4 regions of the Streptomyces montanus genome follow, and region 2 is predicted to be linked to each of the others. Evidence: riboswitches for the same ligand, from Rfam matches in the RefSeq annotation. Region 2 holds a riboswitch; each other region holds the start of a gene.

Region 1 (3,913 bases), on a different contig from region 2:
GCGGCGTACGCGTCGAGTACGGCGAAGGACTGCGCGCGGTCGGCGGTCCAGCCGAAGACGTTGCCACCGAGAGCGAGCGGAAAGACCTCGAAGCCTGACGCGCCCAGCGTGCGAAGAGTGAGAGAAGGCATGGGGACGTCAACGGCCGTACCGGACGGCCGTATTCCATGCACGCCGCACGCCTGCACACCGCACGTACGCCCACCCTTTCGGACGTACGTGCTCAAAGTCCCCTGGCTGCTTGCGGGTTGCCGCTTACGGTCCGCTTACGGGTTGATGCCCTTGCTCCGCAGCCACGCCATCGGGTCGATCCCTTCCCCGCCGGCCGTGTGGACCTCCAGGTGGAGGTGCGCCCCGGTGACGTTGCCGGTCGCGCCCACGCGGCCGATGACGTCGCCCGTGTTGACCTTCTGCCCGACGCTGACGCTGATGGACGACTGGTGGGCGTACCAGAGCTCCGTGCCGTCGTCGAGGGTGATCACCGTGCGGTAGCCGTACGAACCGTTCCACCCGGCCTCGGTGATGGTGCCGCTGTGGATCGCCTTGAGCGGCGTACCCGTGGGAGCGGCGAAGTCCAGACCGGTGTGGTAGCCGGAGGACCACAGCGAGCCGGCCTGCCCGAAGGTCGAGGAGATGGTGTACGAGGAGGTGGGCAGCGAGTAGCTCTTCGCGAGTTCCGCGAGACGCTCCGCCTCGGCCTTGCGCTTGGCCTCCTCCTCCGCCTTCTTCTTGGCGGCGGCGGCCTTGGCCTCGGCCTCTTCCCTCTCCTTGGCGGCCGCCTCGGCGGCCTTCTTCGCGGCGGCGGTCTCCGCGGCCTCCTGGGCCTCGCGGTCCACCTGGTCCTGCTGCCGCTCGGCCTGCAGCATGATGCGGGCGCGCAGGGCCTCGCCCGCGTCCGAGTTGCCCTGTTCCGCGTCGGCGGTGGTCAGACCCACGCTGCTGAGCGACGTCGTGTCATCGGCTTCCGCGGAGTCGTCCGCGAACATCGAGCCCACGGACGGCAGATCGGGCATCGAGATGGAGACGGGCGGCTTGCCGGTCTGCGCGCTGGCCATGCCACCCGCGCTGACGGCCGCGATGACGCCGACGCCCAGAACCGTGGAGCTGCGGGCGAGACCTCCGCCACGCTGCTTACTGACGCGGTGCCGGCCCCGAACGGGTCGGAGGGAATCCTCGGTGGGGTTCCACTCCTCCCAGGTCTCCTCGTCCTTACGGATGCCGTAGCCGAAAGTGTCGGGATTGAACTCACTCGGCGCGGACGAGGTTTGCGGGGCAGGCCGGTTGGACGCCACGTAGGCGCACTCCTTTCCTTCCTTCTCGCCTACCGGGTTAGCTGACGGGTTCGGAGCAGGAAGGTCTCCTACGCGCGTCAATCATGGTGTCGCACACCATGAACAACGCCCGATTCACCCCAAGTTGGTGGTTCCCCGGTTCCCTTTCGAGATTCGGCACGTGCGCACGGAGCCGCCTCTTGTGACGGCTGGGACGACCGCGCTGCGTTATCGAACGTTAATAGAGGCAGGCACTGGATTCCAAGCTGTTCTGGATGATCGTTAACGTTTTTGGCCTGGACTTACGGGTCAAGAGGGGAGTAAATCGGGCGAGTTGATTGACTCTCGACCCAGTGGCCTTTGATGACGAAGTGTCAGATGTTACGCGGAGTGGGGTCGTTCGACTACCGAGGGTCACGTGAGGGGCTCGGCTTCACCGATGCCACAGGGAAGACGACGAAGAACTCCACGAGGCTTTGGAGAACTCCACGAGGTGCCAAAGAACTACAAGAACGCACCGAAGAAGTCCAAAAAGCGCTGAAGACGTACAGAAAGCACCGGACAGGACCGAAGACACCCGGAAACACTCAGGGCCGGAAAACACTCAGGGCCGGAATCCATAGGATTCCGGCCCTGAGCCTTCAGTAGCGGGGACAGGATTTGAACCTGCGACCTCTGGGTTATGAGCCCAGCGAGCTACCGAGCTGCTCCACCCCGCGTCGTTAAGATCAGTGTACGCCATCGGCGGGGCCCTCAGCACACGGCTTTACGTCCCCTGCCCGTCCTGCCCGCCGGCCGCCCGGAGGAGGTGGCGGTTGGGCTCGGCGGCCCGCTCCTCGAATTCCGGGAGCACGACGACGTCGGCGCCCTCCGCGGCCAGCAGCCCGCCCCCGTCAGCGGACGCCACGAACGTGTCGGGCTCGCGCCAGGCGGTGACCACGCGGCGCACTCCCGCGTCGATGATCAGCCGCGCGCAGGGGGTCGGCCGGGAGGCGCGGCGGGCACAGGGTTCCAGGCTGCTGTAGACGGTGGCGGTGGCAAGGCGCGGGTCGGCCGGGTCGAGTTTGGCGAGCGCGGCCTCCTCGGCGTGCGACACCGCGTCGGACTCACGGGAGTACCCGCGGGCCAGCTCCGTGCCGTCGGCCGCGACGACGACCGCGCCGACGCTGAAGGCGGTTCGCGAGGGCGGACACTGGGCGGCGAGGTCACACGCGGTCTCCAGCCAGTGCCGGTCTGCGGCGGAGGCGAGCTCTCCGACGCCGGGCGCCGTGGGCACGTACCGCATGAGCACCACATCGCCCACCGGCCGCGTCTCCACCAGCCGCATCCGGTTGCGCACCCCGCCCGGGTAGCCGCCCGGCCCGAACAGCCGCGGCGCGTCCGGCTCCCCGACGACGAGCGGCGCGAGGGCGAGCTGCAACTCGTCCGCGAGCCCCTGCTGGAGCAGCTGGGTGTGCACCAGCCCGCCCCCTTCGACCATGAGCCGCCGCACGCCCCGTACGTCATGAAGGTGCTCGAGTACGGCCTGCCAGTCGAGCGCGGGCCCGACGGGAACGACATCGACGCCCAGCCCGCGCAGGGCCGCTGTGGCCTTCGCCACACCCAGGTCCGTCGTGTAGACGACCTTCTCCCCGCCCGTGGACCAGAAGTTGAGAGCCGGGTCGAGGTCCCCGCTGCCGCTGACGGTGACCTTCAGCGGATACTCCGGGCGGCCGGTGGCGGCTCGGGCCGCCCGGCGCTCGGCGGAGTTGACCAGGAGACGGGGGTTGTCCGCGCGCAGCGTTCCCGCGCCGACCAGGATCGCGTCGGACGCCGCCCGCACCTCGTCGACCCGGTCGAAGTCGGCAGGTCCGGAGAGGACGAGCCGTTCGGGGCCGGTGTCGTCCAGGCAGCCGTCGAGGGAGACGGCTGCGGACAGCAGGACGTAGGGGCGGGGCATCGGCGCACTCCCTCTCGGAGACCTGGCACTCATCAGGGCATCAGGGCGTCAGGATCTCGCAGGTTGATTCAACTTTTAAACAGTACCTACACTGGCGGCATGACGACCCGCTGGCTCACCCCCGAGGAGCAGCGCGCCTGGCGCGCGTACATCGCGGCCTCCCAGCTTCTGGAGGACGCGATCGACCGGCAGCTCCAGCAGGAGGCCGGCATGCCACACCTCTACTACTCCATCCTGGCCGCCCTTTCCGAGGCACCCCACCACTGTCTGCGCATGACCGACCTCGCCGAGCGGCTGAAGATCACCCGCAGCCGGCTGACCTACGCCGTGACGCGCCTGGAGAAGGACGGCTCGGTACGCCGCGAAGGATGCCGCATGGACAAGCGGGGCAGTCTGGCGTTCCTGACCGACGAGGGGATGGCCCTCCTGGAACGTACGGCGCCCGGCCATGTCGAGACGGTCCGCGCCTCCCTCTTCGAGCACCTCACCGAGCAGCAGGTGGGGCAGCTGGAGGAGATCTGTACGGAGGTCGCGCGGGCTCTCCAGGGAGACGGGGCGCAGTCGGCGCCCGACGACCTGCCCTGGCGGCGCCGCTCCTCCACCCCTTGCACGTGAGCTGAGCCACCACCTGCCTCCGCACCGTTGCTTAAACTTTAAAGCATGAGCTAGGGTCTCGATCCGAGGAACTGCTTCAAATCTGAAG
Region 2 (3,913 bases):
GGTCACCATCGGCGGGCAGCGCATCGAGGTCGGCGATCCGGTACTCGTCGTACTCGCCGCCGCCGACCGCGACCCCGGGCGGTTCGACGCCCCCGACACCCTTGACCTCGGCAGACGCGACAACCAGCACCTCGGCTACGGGCACGGCATCCACTACTGCCTCGGTGCGCCCCTGGCCCGTCTGGAGGGCAGGACCGCGCTCGCGACGCTCCTCACCCGTCTCCCTGACCTGCAACTCGCCGTCGATTCCACCGATTTGCGGTGGCGGGGAGGGCTCATCATGCGTGGGCTGCGCACATTGCCGGTGAGCTTCACCCCAGCTCCGAGCTGATAAAACGTCAGCTCTGTGATCTTCACGTGATCTGCTCTGCATCTACTTGTGACAAGCGTTCGACTGCGGATAGGTTCACGGCTCAGTGCAGACCTCACCCGTCGCTCTAATCCCTGCCGTCACGCGAAAGGCAACCGCATGCTCTCCGGGAACGGTCGTCACCGTCGCCCCCGTCAGGCCCCGGCTCTCTTCGTCGCAGCCGGAGTGACCGGTTCGGCCATCGCGATCCCCCTGCTCGGCGCGACCGGCGCCAGCGCTGCCAGCGGTACGACCTGGGACGCGATCGCGGACTGCGAGAGCGGCGGATCGTGGAGCGCCGACACCGGCAACGGCCGTTACGGCGGGCTCCAGATGACCCAGGAGACCTGGGAGCAGTACGGCGGCCTCGACTACGCCGCGAGCGCCGACCAGGCCAGCCGCTCCCAGCAGATAGCCGTCGCCGAGAAGGTCGTCGCGGACAAGGGCGCGAGCGCCTGGGCGACCTGTGGGCTCGTCGCGGGTCTGACGCAGGACTCCGGCGCCGCCGATGTCGACACGGGTGTGGCCGACGACTCCGCTTCTTCGTCCACCGATTCGGGTTCGGACTCGACCTCGGACTCGACCTCGGACTCGGACTCGGGTTCTGGCTCTGGCTCTGATTCCACGAAGTCCGATACATCAGACACGTCTGATGGGTCCGACAAGTCCGATACGTCCGAGTCCTCCAGTGATGCGACACAGGACTCCGGCAGCGGCGCCAACTCCGAATCGTCGAGCGGCGACAGCACGTCCACCGGTACGGCGAAAAGCGGCGAAACCGGTCGCCATCGCGGGGGCAGTGCCGAAGAGGGCGCCGCGGCCTCGCGTGCGGGCGACTCCGCCGGCCGGCACGCCTCGCGCGGCGGCACCGTCTCGCGTGAGGCGGTCGACGGCACGTATGTGGTCCGCCCCGGAGACAATCTCTGGGCCATCGCCGACTCCTTTGACATGGAGGGTGGATGGCCCGAGCTCTACGCCGAGAACAAGCAAACCGTCGGCGCCGACCCGGACCTCATCCTCCCCGGTCAAAGGCTTGAACTCGGCAGCGAGTAACTGCTCCCCAAGCCGTCGAATCAGGCGAAAAGTAGCGGCAGTTCGGGGCGAATGTCCGGTTTGATGAAAGTGAGACATGGCTCTCAAAGACCCTGATCGTCTTTGGAGTTCGGCGGATCGCGTGTTTACGGTCGTGATCGCTCGCCACAGCGGGCCCCGTCGGACGTCACGCCGAATCCTGCCAACGGCCGTACGGGAACAGTCGTCGCGTCAAGCGCCGTAGGCAGGAGCGGGGGACCCAAGGTAAGCGCCCTCCCCGGTCACCGAGACCGGAGATGGCTTGGGGTTAAGCCGCGCGCAAGTCGCGCGGCCGGGCAACTCACTCGGCCCGAACCCGACAGCTCACCTCGCAGGCGTCGGTGAGGGGATCTCTCCATGCTGCATTCCGGCACGGGCAAGCACCGCCGCCCGACCAAGACCGCTCGTATCGCCACGCTCGCCGGTGTCACCGGCGCCGCCATCGCCGTTCCGCTGATGGTCTCCGGCACCGCCTCCGCCGCCAGCGCCTCCGAGTGGGACGCCGTCGCCCAGTGCGAGTCGGGAGGCAACTGGTCCATCAACACCGGCAACGGCTACTACGGCGGCCTGCAGTTCTCGTCCTCCACCTGGGCCGCGTACGGCGGCACGCAGTACGCCTCCACCGCCGACCAGGCCTCCAAGGCCCAGCAGATCCAGGTCGCCGAGAAGGTCCTCGCGAGCCAGGGCAAGGGTGCCTGGCCGGTCTGCGGCAAGGGTCTGTCCGGCGCGTCCCCCTCGGGCTCCGGTGCCGCGCAGGAGAGCACCCAGCAGCAGAGTGCGCCGGCCCAGGAGGAGCGGGCCTCCCGCTCCCAGGAGCGCTCCGCGCCCAAGACCGTCGAGACCCCGACCGGCAAGAAGGTCAAGAAGGGCGACGGCGAGTACAAGGTCGTGAAGGGTGACACCCTCAGCGCGATCGCCTCGGAGCACCACGTCAAGGGCGGCTGGAAGAAGGTGTTCGAGCTGAACGACGACATCATCGACGACGAGAACTTCATCTTCCCGGGTCAGCAGCTGCACCTCAGCTGACGTTGACGCCGCGCCCCTGAGGCGCGGCCTCGACGCGGAAACCTCTTCGTGGAACCTCGGCTTGCTCACAGCCCTCTCATAAGAGGGGCCCGCAAGCTGAAGGAGTCCTCCCGGGAGCGCTTCCGTTCCCGCTCTCCCCGCCCCGGTGCGTGTTCCCCCGCATGCACCGTGGCGGGGCTTTTCTTTCTCTGTTCTCCCCCCATTTGTTCCGTTCTGGAACAATGTGTACCCTCAGTTCCGTCCATGGGGTGGTCGGACGGCTGGCCGATCTCCCGGAGCCGGTTAGGCTCATCTCGCGGAACCGCCGCGGCTCCGCGCATGCGGGCCGAGCGCCCGTGTACCCGCGTCACATCCCAGAAGGAGATGCTCGTGCCGTCCATCGACGTCGTCGTAGCCCGGGAAATCCTGGACTCCCGAGGCAATCCCACGGTCGAGGTCGAGGTCGGCCTCGACGACGGCAGCACGGGGCGTGCCGCCGTCCCGTCCGGCGCCTCCACCGGCGCATTCGAAGCTGTCGAACTCCGCGACGGAGACGCCGGCCGCTACCTCGGCAAGGGCGTCGAGAAGGCCGTCCTCGCCGTCATCGAGCAGCTCGGCCCGGAGCTCGTCGGCTACGACGCCACCGAGCAGCGGCTGATCGACCAGGCGATGATCGACCTGGATGCCACCGACAACAAGGGCTCGCTCGGCGCCAACGCCATCCTCGGCGTCTCCCTCGCCGTCGCGCACGCCGCCTCCGAGGCCAGCGACCTCCCGCTCTTCCGCTACCTGGGCGGCCCGAACGCGCACCTGCTGCCCGTTCCGATGATGAACATCCTGAACGGCGGCTCGCACGCCGACTCGAACGTGGACATCCAGGAGTTCATGATCGCCCCGATCGGCGCGGAGTCCTTCTCCGAGGCGCTGCGCTGGGGCGCCGAGGTCTACCACACCCTCAAGAAGGTGCTGAAGTCCCGCGGTCTGGCCACCGGCCTCGGCGACGAGGGCGGCTTCGCCCCGAACCTCGGCTCCAACCGCGAGGCTCTCGACCTCATCCTCGAGGCGATCAAGGAAGCCGGCTACACCCCCGGCGAGCAGATCGCCCTCGCGCTCGACGTCGCCGCCTCCGAGTTCTACAAGGACGGCTCCTACCTCTTCGAGGGCAAGGAGCGCTCCGCCGCCGAGATGACCGAGTACTACGCCGAGCTGGTCGAGGCGTACCCGCTCGTCTCCATCGAGGACCCGCTGTTCGAGGACGACTGGGCCGGCTGGAAGGTCATCACCGACAAGCTCGGCTCCAAGGTCCAGCTCGTCGGCGACGACCTGTTCGTCACCAACCCGGAGCGCCTGGCCCGTGGCATCGAGGAGGGCTCGGCCAACGCCCTGCTCGTCAAGGTCAACCAGATCGGTTCGCTGACCGAGACCCTGGACGCCGTGGAGCTCGCCCAGCGCAACGGCTTCAAGTGCATGATGTCCCACCGCTCCGGC
Region 3 (3,913 bases), on a different contig from region 2:
GCCCTCGCCGGAGCCCGCCAGGACGACGAGCAACTCGCGCAGATCCGGGTCCTGGACGTCGTAGGCGTCGAGGAGCAGTCGTACGTCGGCCGGTTTGACCTTGCTGCGGCCGGTCTCGATCCGGCTCACCTTCGACTGGTGCCAGCCGACCATCCTGGCCGCCTCGCTGCTCGTGAGGCCCGCATGGGCACGCAGAGCGCGCAGCTCCGCGCCGAGCTTTCGGCGGCGTACCGCGGGACCGTTCTTCATGGCCGTCTCCTTCCGACCGTCGAGCCGACGCTATAACGCCCGGTGTCACGCCGACGGTAGAAGAACCCCCCGGTCACCCGTCCGAAAGAAGCCCCGGTCACCCGCCCAAATACGGTCGGCCGTCGCAGAGTTCACCGCTTCGAGCGACAGATATATGCATATCTCGGTGGATCGCCACCGAGACCCGCGCGGTAGTGGCAGTGTGGCGCGCAGCACCAGTCCGGGACCGTACTCGAATCATCCGCTCCGTGTCGGACTCCGGTCCCGTGGGAAAGGGACGACGACGCCATGGCAGACCACCTGGAAGCATCCGTCACTCTGCCGAGCGATCCCGCCTCGGTCTCCGCCGCCCGTACCTATGTCGCCAACGTCCTTGCCGAATGGGGCCTTCCACCCGAGACGGAGATCGCCGACACCGTCCGGCTCATCGTGTCCGAACTCGCCACCAACGCCGTGCAGCACACCCTCGGGCAGTCGCCCACCTTCACGGTGGACGTCACGCTCGACCGTGACGAACAGCTGTGCATCGGCGTGACCGACAGCCATCCCCGCTTTCCGAAGCGTCTGCCCGCGGCCGTCCAGCAGGACAACGGCCGCGGCATGGTGATCATCCGCTGGCTGACCGCCGAGTGCGGCGGCAAGCTGACGATCCGGCCCACCCGCGAGGGGGGTAAAACGGTGTCGATCATGCTGCCGTGGGAGGCACCGGTCCAGCCCGTGACGGCCGACTAGGGCCGTCCGGCGTTGCAGGCCTCAGTCCTCCGGGTTCCGGCCGGTGCGACGTCGCATCATGTCAGGCACCAGCGCCCACAGTCCGAGGCACACCACCAGCGTGCCGGCACCGGCCACGATCCCTCCGACCCGGCCCACCGCCACATCCACGACCAGGAGGACCGACCCGGCGAGCGCGAGCGCGAGCACCGCCATCCCCAGCTGGGCGAGATGCGACGAGACGGTCACGAGCTGCGGCTTGGCCCCCTGCTGGAAGAGCCGGCGGTGCAGGGCGGCAGGGGCGGTGAAGAGCATGGCGGCCAGCACGGAGAGCAGCAGCGTGGTGACGTAGGTGGCGCGCTGCATGGTGTCGAGGGACGGGAAGCGCGGGGTGAACGCGAGGGTCAGCAGGAACGCGAAGAGGATCTGTACGCCGGTCTGGGTGACCCTCAGTTCCTGGAGCAGCTCGTTGAAGTTGCGGTCGGCGCGTTCGAGCCGCGTCTCGTGCCGCTCCTCGGCGGCCTGTCTGTCGGGGGCCGGTCCGTCCGTGGGCTGACGGCCGGTGGCCGGTCCGTCGGTGGGCTGACGGCCGGGGGGATGACGGTCGTTGGGGCGGTCGCTGGCGTGACGGTCGGTCATACATGAATGAGTAACCAATCAACGGCCGGCATCACGCCCGCCGCGTGGGACGGCGGCGCCGAAGCTGAACGCCGCCATCCCACGGGCGCATCACCTGACCCGGCCGTACCAGACGCTCTTCGTCCAGATCTTCTGCAGCCTCACCACGTCCCCGGTCTTCGGGGAGTGCCAGATCCGTCCCTTCCCGGCGTAGATGCCGACGTGGTACACGTTCCGGCCCGAGTGGAAGAACACCAGGTCTCCCTGCTTGCGGCTCGAAGCGGAGATGTGGCGCGTCTTGTTGTACTGCGCCGCGGCGGTGCGGGGCAGTGACTTGCCGGCCTTCTTGAACGAGTACAGCGTGAGGCCGGAGCAGTCGAAGCGCTTGGGCCCCGTGGCTCCCCACTTGTACGGGGAACCCTTCTTGGAGGCCGCCACCTGAAGTGCCTTCGTCGCGGGGGTGGCCGCTTCGGCGTCGGACGCGAAGCCGGGGGCCACGATGCTGCCGCCAACGGCGGCGATGGTGAGAGCCGATGCGGTACCGGCCCTGGTAAGCAGCGACGGGACTCGATTGAGCGCAGTCATGCGCAACCCTTCGTCAGCCGCCTGTGAAGGATGACCTGTCGGATTCGGGCTGGCGAAGTTGCCCGGCCGCGTGTGCGGCTTCACCCCAAGGGCCACTCGGATCTCTCCGGCGGCCCGTCGTGCTTGGGTCCTCCACTCCTGCCGATCCACTTCTGTCGACCCGTCATCCGGGCGGCGGCAGGACTCGGCGTCCGCCCGGACCGCCCCGCCGCTGTGGCGGGGGCTTGTCGTCGGAAGGGATCTTGACGCACGAACGTCGGAAAAGCCGAACAGAATCGGCGTTTTGTGGGGTTACTCACCACTCACCTGTTCGGGTGGACAGCCCCGTTTCAGCCAGGGCGTCGAGAGGGTCGAGGGCCCCCGTACCAGCACAGGAATGCCTGATTCCGCCTCAGCGGTACGCGCGCTGAGCAACTCGCATGGGCCTCTGGAACGACCCCCGGCTACGGCGTTCGGGGGTACACCATTTGGTCCGTTTCAAACCTTGCCCGGACGCCTCGTCAGACACCTGCGGGGCTCCGGGCCGGTCCGTGTGCGTCAGCTGTCGGAGTCGGACGGCAAAGCGACGCGAGCCGCGCGGCGTTCGCCGTCGAGGACCCGCAATGCCCGCGCCAGGGTGGGGGCGTGCACCTCGTGCTCACCCCGCTGGTGCATCAGCGCCAGCGCTTCGCGCAGCGCGGTGGCCTTGCTGACCAGTGCCTGCGCGGCGCGCAGGCCGCGGTAGGTGTCGCCGGGGCGCGCGGGGTTGATCCGGCCCAGGAGATCGACCACCTCCAGGTAATGGTCGATCAGTTCGCCCTCCGCGCGGGTCAGGGCCGGCATCGGGGGCAACTCCGGTGGGAGCATCGGCGGTTCACCTGGCGCCGGGGTCGGGGCGCGAGGCCTTGCGGCTGGGGATGATCTGATCGACGAGCCCGTACTCCACCGCCGCCGGCGCGTCCAGGATCTTGTCGCGCTCGATGTCCGCGCTGATCTGCTCCTGGCTCCGGCCCGTGTGCCGCGCGAGCATCTCCTCCAGCAGCGTGCGGGTCCGCATCATTTCCTCGGCCTGGATGGCCAGATCGGACGTCTGGCCCTGCACCGGCTCGGACAGCGACGGCTGGTGGATCAGCATGCGCGCGTCCGGCAGCGCGGATCGCTTGCCCGGCGCGCCTGCCGCCAGCAGCACCGCCGCGGCCGACGCCGCCTGCCCCAGGCAGACCGTCTCCACCTCGCAGGTGATGTACCGCATCGTGTCGTAGATGGCCGTCATCGCGCTGAACGAGCCGCCGGGGGAGTTGATGTACAGCGAGATGTCCCGGTCCGGCGACTGGTGCTCGAGGTGGATGAACTGCGCCATCACGTCGTTCGCGGACGTGTCGTCGATCGGCGTCCCGAGGAAGACGATCCGTTCCTCGAGCAGCTTCGCGTACGGATCCATGGTCCGCTGTCCCGAGCTCGTGTGTTCGGTGAACTCGGGCAGGACGTAGCGGGCGGACGGTCGGGTCATGACATGCCTCCTCCGAGTGCGTCCTGCAAAAAATGTACAGGACGTACAAGACGTTATGTGGGGAGCATGGCCCACGAGTTGGCGATGAGCAACAGGTCAAAGGCGGTTTCGCTCTCGGCGTGAGAGTCCGGCGGCATCCCGCCACTGACCCCAACTCCTGCTCGGTCGGAGCGAGGTGGACACGTCCGTACCCGTCTGAATTGCGATGCTCGGGTGCGGCAGGGCTGCGATCATCGGGCGCCTACGGCGACCCGGACGACC
Region 4 (3,913 bases), on a different contig from region 2:
CCCGCCAACCTCTCCTCCGCCAACCCCTCCTCCGCCGCCCTCTCCTTCGCCATTCGCCTGAGCACTCTCTCGGACGGCTGCGCGGGACACGGCGGGAGCGGCGGTGGGGGACGATGGCCGAGCGAGGCGTCCAACTCCCACTGAAAGTGCTCGAAGTTGGCCAGCGCGAACCAGCCGCACGGCTCGCTCCGCTCCGGGATCAGCCGGTACGGACCGCTGTCGCGGTGGGATGACGGGGGGCGACGGGGGCAACGGGGGCGACGCGCCTTCGAGTTGGAGAGTGAAGACATCTCCCGGCACATGCTGCCGCCGCTGCCCTTTCATCTTCACCAAGGGCATGCTCAGTCCCTGAGCCGAGACGACGCGAACTCGAGGAGTTCTCCGAGCCCGATCTCACGGGGGGTACCGGGCCGCGCGCCCCACTCCGCAAGCAACCAAGTCCCGTGCCACTCAACCCGCCACACCCCTCCATGACGGTTCTCGAACTCGACGAAACTGCCGCCCGCGCCTTCCATCCACTCGATCTCCTCCACAAGCCGACGCGGTTCGGTGAAGCCCCTCCCGGGATTGGTGCTTCGGCCCTTGGTCCGGGTGTTGGCGTACCGCATCCTCAGGAAGGGCAGCGGCTCCCGATCGAGGTTGTTCAGGCGGAGCATGCGATAGCGGGTGATCGCTTCGTCGAGCGTCTCCTGACCGGAGAACTCACAGGCGTACGCCGGGAATGTCAGCCGGACATGCGGCGTCAATTCCGGGTGCTGGACGTGATAGAAGTCGTGCACTTCGGGGGCTATACCGACAACCGCGTCGAACCCGTGACGACCAGTCGGCGTCCGGAACCCCTCCAGCGCACCGAGATACGGATTCCGGGCGAAGATCTCCTTCTCCCTCTCGCGGGCGAACTCCAGGGTGGCCACGGCCAGTTCGTGATCGTAGGAGTCGCGACCGCTCAGCTGGAGCAGCCGCGTCCCGTCGGCGGAGAGCGCCCCGGCGAACTCGATCCCCGGCACCGGCGACCAGCGCCAGGCTCCGTCGAGCCCGGCGATCTGGGTCACATTGCGAAAGCCGGCGACAACAGCCGGAAGGTCCACGGTCTGAGGGTCCACGACCCCACCCTACGAGCGGGCGGAAAACCCGTACGGATATCGTCCTGACCTCCTCCGCCGGAGCGCGGTACCTCCCGCTGATCATCCATACGAGTGAGCCAGCGGCATATACCCGTCCGGCCTGATCGGCGGTCATTAACGTCCGCCACATGGTCAGCTCATCCCACGAGGCGATGCACCGCATCTTCCAGGAGGACCCCGGCGCCTTCGCGCGGACCTTCCGGGCCCTCGATCTCCCCTTCCCGGACCCGGTCGCGGTGTCCCTCATGCCCACCGACCTCACGGAGCAGCCCTCGCGACACTCTCCGCCATCACTCATGGCAAGGACGACAACGCCACTGCCATCCTGAAAGCCCTGGCCGCCGCTTTGAAAACCGTCGACGAAGACACCGCGAGGATCTTCGCCGAGCTCACCGAACTAGGCCTCGGGACCGCCCCGGCCGCCAAGACCTGGAGGCACTTGATGTCCGTCGACCTCTCCTTCTTCCGCTCGGAGACCTCCCAGCGCCTGCGCGCCGAGGGCCGCACAGAGGGCCGCGTAGAGAGTCATGCCGAGGACATCCTGCTGGTCCTGGGCGAGCGCGGCATCGACGTCCCGGACGAGGTACACGCGCGCATCACGAGCTGCACCGACCTGGAAATCCTCCGAGCCTGGCTCAAGCGCTCCCTCACGGCTGCCACAGCGGAAGATCTGTTCGTGGATACGAAGGCCTGACGAACGGCGGTGAAATGCCGGCCCCCCCCCCGCCAGGGGGGCCGGCATGACGACCTCTGGGCTTGATCAGTAAGGCCCGTTGACGTTGTCGATCGAGCCGTACTTGTCGGCGGCGTAGTTACAGGCCGCCGCGATGTTCGCGACCGGGTCGAAGGGGTCGTTTGCCGTACCGGGCACGTGGTAGGCGGCGAAGGTCGGATCGATGACCTGCAGGAGGCCCTTGGACGGCGTCCCGGCCGCGGCGTTGGAGTCCCAGTTGTTGATGGCCTGGGGATTCCCCGACGACTCGCGCATGATGTTGCGGTAGATGCCGTCGTAGGTGCCCGGGATCCCGTTCTTGGCCATGACGTCCAGAGCCTCCTTGATCCAGCCGTCCAGGTTGTTCGTGTACGTCTTCGCGGCGGCGGGAGCGGCGGCTGCCGCCGCCGCGGGCTTGGCGGGGGTCGCCGAGGCCTTCGGGGCCACAGGTGTCGCTTTGGCCTTACTTGTAGACGTTTGTACCTTTTTCGTGCCGAGTGTCAGCGTGAGGCCTGGGTAGATCATCGCCGGGTCGTTGCCGATGACCGCGCGGTTGGCCTTGTACAGCTTCTTCCAGCCGCCCTTCGTGTGATGCTTTCGCGCGATCTTGAACAGCGTGTCGCCCGGGACCACCTTGTACGTGATGAGCCTGACATCCGGAACCGCGACTTTCGCCGCTTTTGCGAACTGCGCGACCTGCGCGACCTGCGCCGACTCGGCGGCGTGGGCGCCGGTCGCCCCCGCGATCGGGAGCGCGAGCGCGACTCCGCCCGCTCCCGCGGCGACGATGCCACGGGTGAGGGGGTGGATTCTCTGACGACGGTGCTTACCTCGTGCGGGCATGACGATTTCCTCTCCGGCGCCTGCGAGGTGAGCTGTCGGGTTCGGGCTGGAGATGCCCGGCCGCACGGTGCGTGCGGCTTCACCCCAAGCCGTTCCGGTATCCGGATCGGCGATTACCTGGGTCCCCCGCTCCTGCCGTAGCGCGTGGATGGATGGGTTCCGGGGCGGCGGCAGGATTCGGCGATCCGCCCGGATCGACGAGAACGTATGCGAGAGCACACAGCAGGAACAAGCCCCGAAATCAGGTCGAGATTCGCCCAACCCGGTCAGAACGAAGGGGCAAATCACCCGATTACGTCGCGGCACAGAACTCAACTTGCCTTCCGCAAAGGCAAAGTAGCCAGACGCGCCACAGCGCCCGATCCGCCCGAACGTGACTCATTTCACGCGATCAAGCGCAACCAAGCACAACCAAGCGCCTGTAAGTGCAGCCAAAGCGGCAATCAAGTCAACTCGGGCATTACGCTCCAAGCACCCAAACAGCCATGCCTCATGGGCGGAGCCCGCCGGACCTCCGCCGGGGAGAGATCCGTGTCCAGGTCGCCACCGGAGAGCCGCCCCACCCCCGGCCCGAGTCGGGCTTGAAGTGGCGGCCGAAGCCCCGGCGTTCGGGAACGCCTGTGCCCCGCGCAGTGAAAATACGGCGCAACGCCCGCCATCTTGGCGGTATTTCTATAGTTGAGCCGCAAGTGGCGGCCACCCCGCACAGCAGCCAGAGAGGCGCCTCTATGCAAAGCACGGCCGACTTCATTGCGGATACCTATGAGCTGGGCACTGGATCGTGGACGATGACACCGGTCACCCGTGGCGCGCTGGGGCAGATCTGGAAGTTGTCCGGGAATGGCACCTCATGGGCAGTGAAAGAGCTCCTCTTCGGCTGTGACGAGCGGCAGGTCCACCGGGAATCCACACTGCGGAACGCCACGGAGAAGCTGGGGATCTCAGCGCCACGGCTCATCCCGAATCGCAACGACGGATACGTCTCCCAACTCACCCCCGCACTGGGCGGGTCCTATGTGAAGCTGTACGACTGGGTCGACGGAACCGAGGCAGACGCGTCTGATCCGGACCTCCTGAGCTGGTGCGGCCGGACCCTGGCCGTCCTCCACAGAGCCGGAGAGGGCGCCAGCGAGACACCGGACTCCTGGTATGAACAGTGCCACCAGGAGGCCGACTGGGCAGAGCTGCACAAAAAAGTTCGCCCGGCCGCCATGCCGTGGTCGGACGCGCTGGG

Evidence for each region. Region 2 has a riboswitch for cyclic di-AMP ahead of FE633_RS41875 (transglycosylase family protein). Riboswitches for the same ligand answer to the same signal wherever they lie in the genome.
Region 1: linked by a shared signal. The riboswitch ahead of FE633_RS35485 (M23 family metallopeptidase) and the one ahead of FE633_RS41875 (transglycosylase family protein) in region 2 are both predicted to bind cyclic di-AMP.
Region 3: linked by a shared signal. The riboswitch ahead of FE633_RS22050 (C40 family peptidase) and the one ahead of FE633_RS41875 (transglycosylase family protein) in region 2 are both predicted to bind cyclic di-AMP.
Region 4: linked by a shared signal. The riboswitch ahead of FE633_RS33335 (transglycosylase SLT domain-containing protein) and the one ahead of FE633_RS41875 (transglycosylase family protein) in region 2 are both predicted to bind cyclic di-AMP.

Annotation. Positions count from the first base shown of each region.
Region 1 is NZ_VBZC01000053.1:44,894-48,806, reverse strand. It holds gene FE633_RS35490 (aldo/keto reductase) at 1-131, opposite strand, end outside; gene FE633_RS35485 (M23 family metallopeptidase) at 267-1,292, opposite strand; cyclic di-AMP (ydaO/yuaA leader) riboswitch at 1,304-1,461, opposite strand; tRNA gene FE633_RS35480 (tRNA-Met) at 1,917-1,990, opposite strand; gene FE633_RS35475 (dihydrofolate reductase family protein) at 2,038-3,210, opposite strand; gene FE633_RS35470 (MarR family winged helix-turn-helix transcriptional regulator) at 3,310-3,825, shown strand.
Region 2 is NZ_VBZC01000080.1:4,662-8,574, reverse strand. It holds gene FE633_RS41885 (cytochrome P450 family protein) at 1-331, shown strand, start outside; gene FE633_RS41880 (LysM peptidoglycan-binding domain-containing protein) at 470-1,402, shown strand; cyclic di-AMP (ydaO/yuaA leader) riboswitch at 1,608-1,773, shown strand; gene FE633_RS41875 (transglycosylase family protein) at 1,778-2,446, shown strand; gene eno (phosphopyruvate hydratase) at 2,816-3,913, shown strand, end outside.
Region 3 is NZ_VBZC01000024.1:5,779-9,691, reverse strand. It holds gene FE633_RS22065 (helix-turn-helix domain-containing protein) at 1-249, opposite strand, end outside; gene FE633_RS22060 (ATP-binding protein) at 538-981, shown strand; gene FE633_RS22055 (DUF6328 family protein) at 1,003-1,599, opposite strand; gene FE633_RS22050 (C40 family peptidase) at 1,690-2,163, opposite strand; cyclic di-AMP (ydaO/yuaA leader) riboswitch at 2,167-2,331, opposite strand; gene FE633_RS22045 (hypothetical protein) at 2,701-3,009, opposite strand; gene FE633_RS22040 (ATP-dependent Clp protease proteolytic subunit) at 3,017-3,652, opposite strand.
Region 4 is NZ_VBZC01000047.1:27,802-31,714, forward strand. It holds gene FE633_RS33325 (hypothetical protein) at 342-1,103, opposite strand; gene FE633_RS49585 (hypothetical protein) at 1,253-1,453, shown strand; gene FE633_RS49590 (hypothetical protein) at 1,471-1,818, shown strand; gene FE633_RS33335 (transglycosylase SLT domain-containing protein) at 1,885-2,679, opposite strand; cyclic di-AMP (ydaO/yuaA leader) riboswitch at 2,682-2,832, opposite strand; gene FE633_RS33340 (phosphotransferase enzyme family protein) at 3,408-3,913, shown strand, end outside.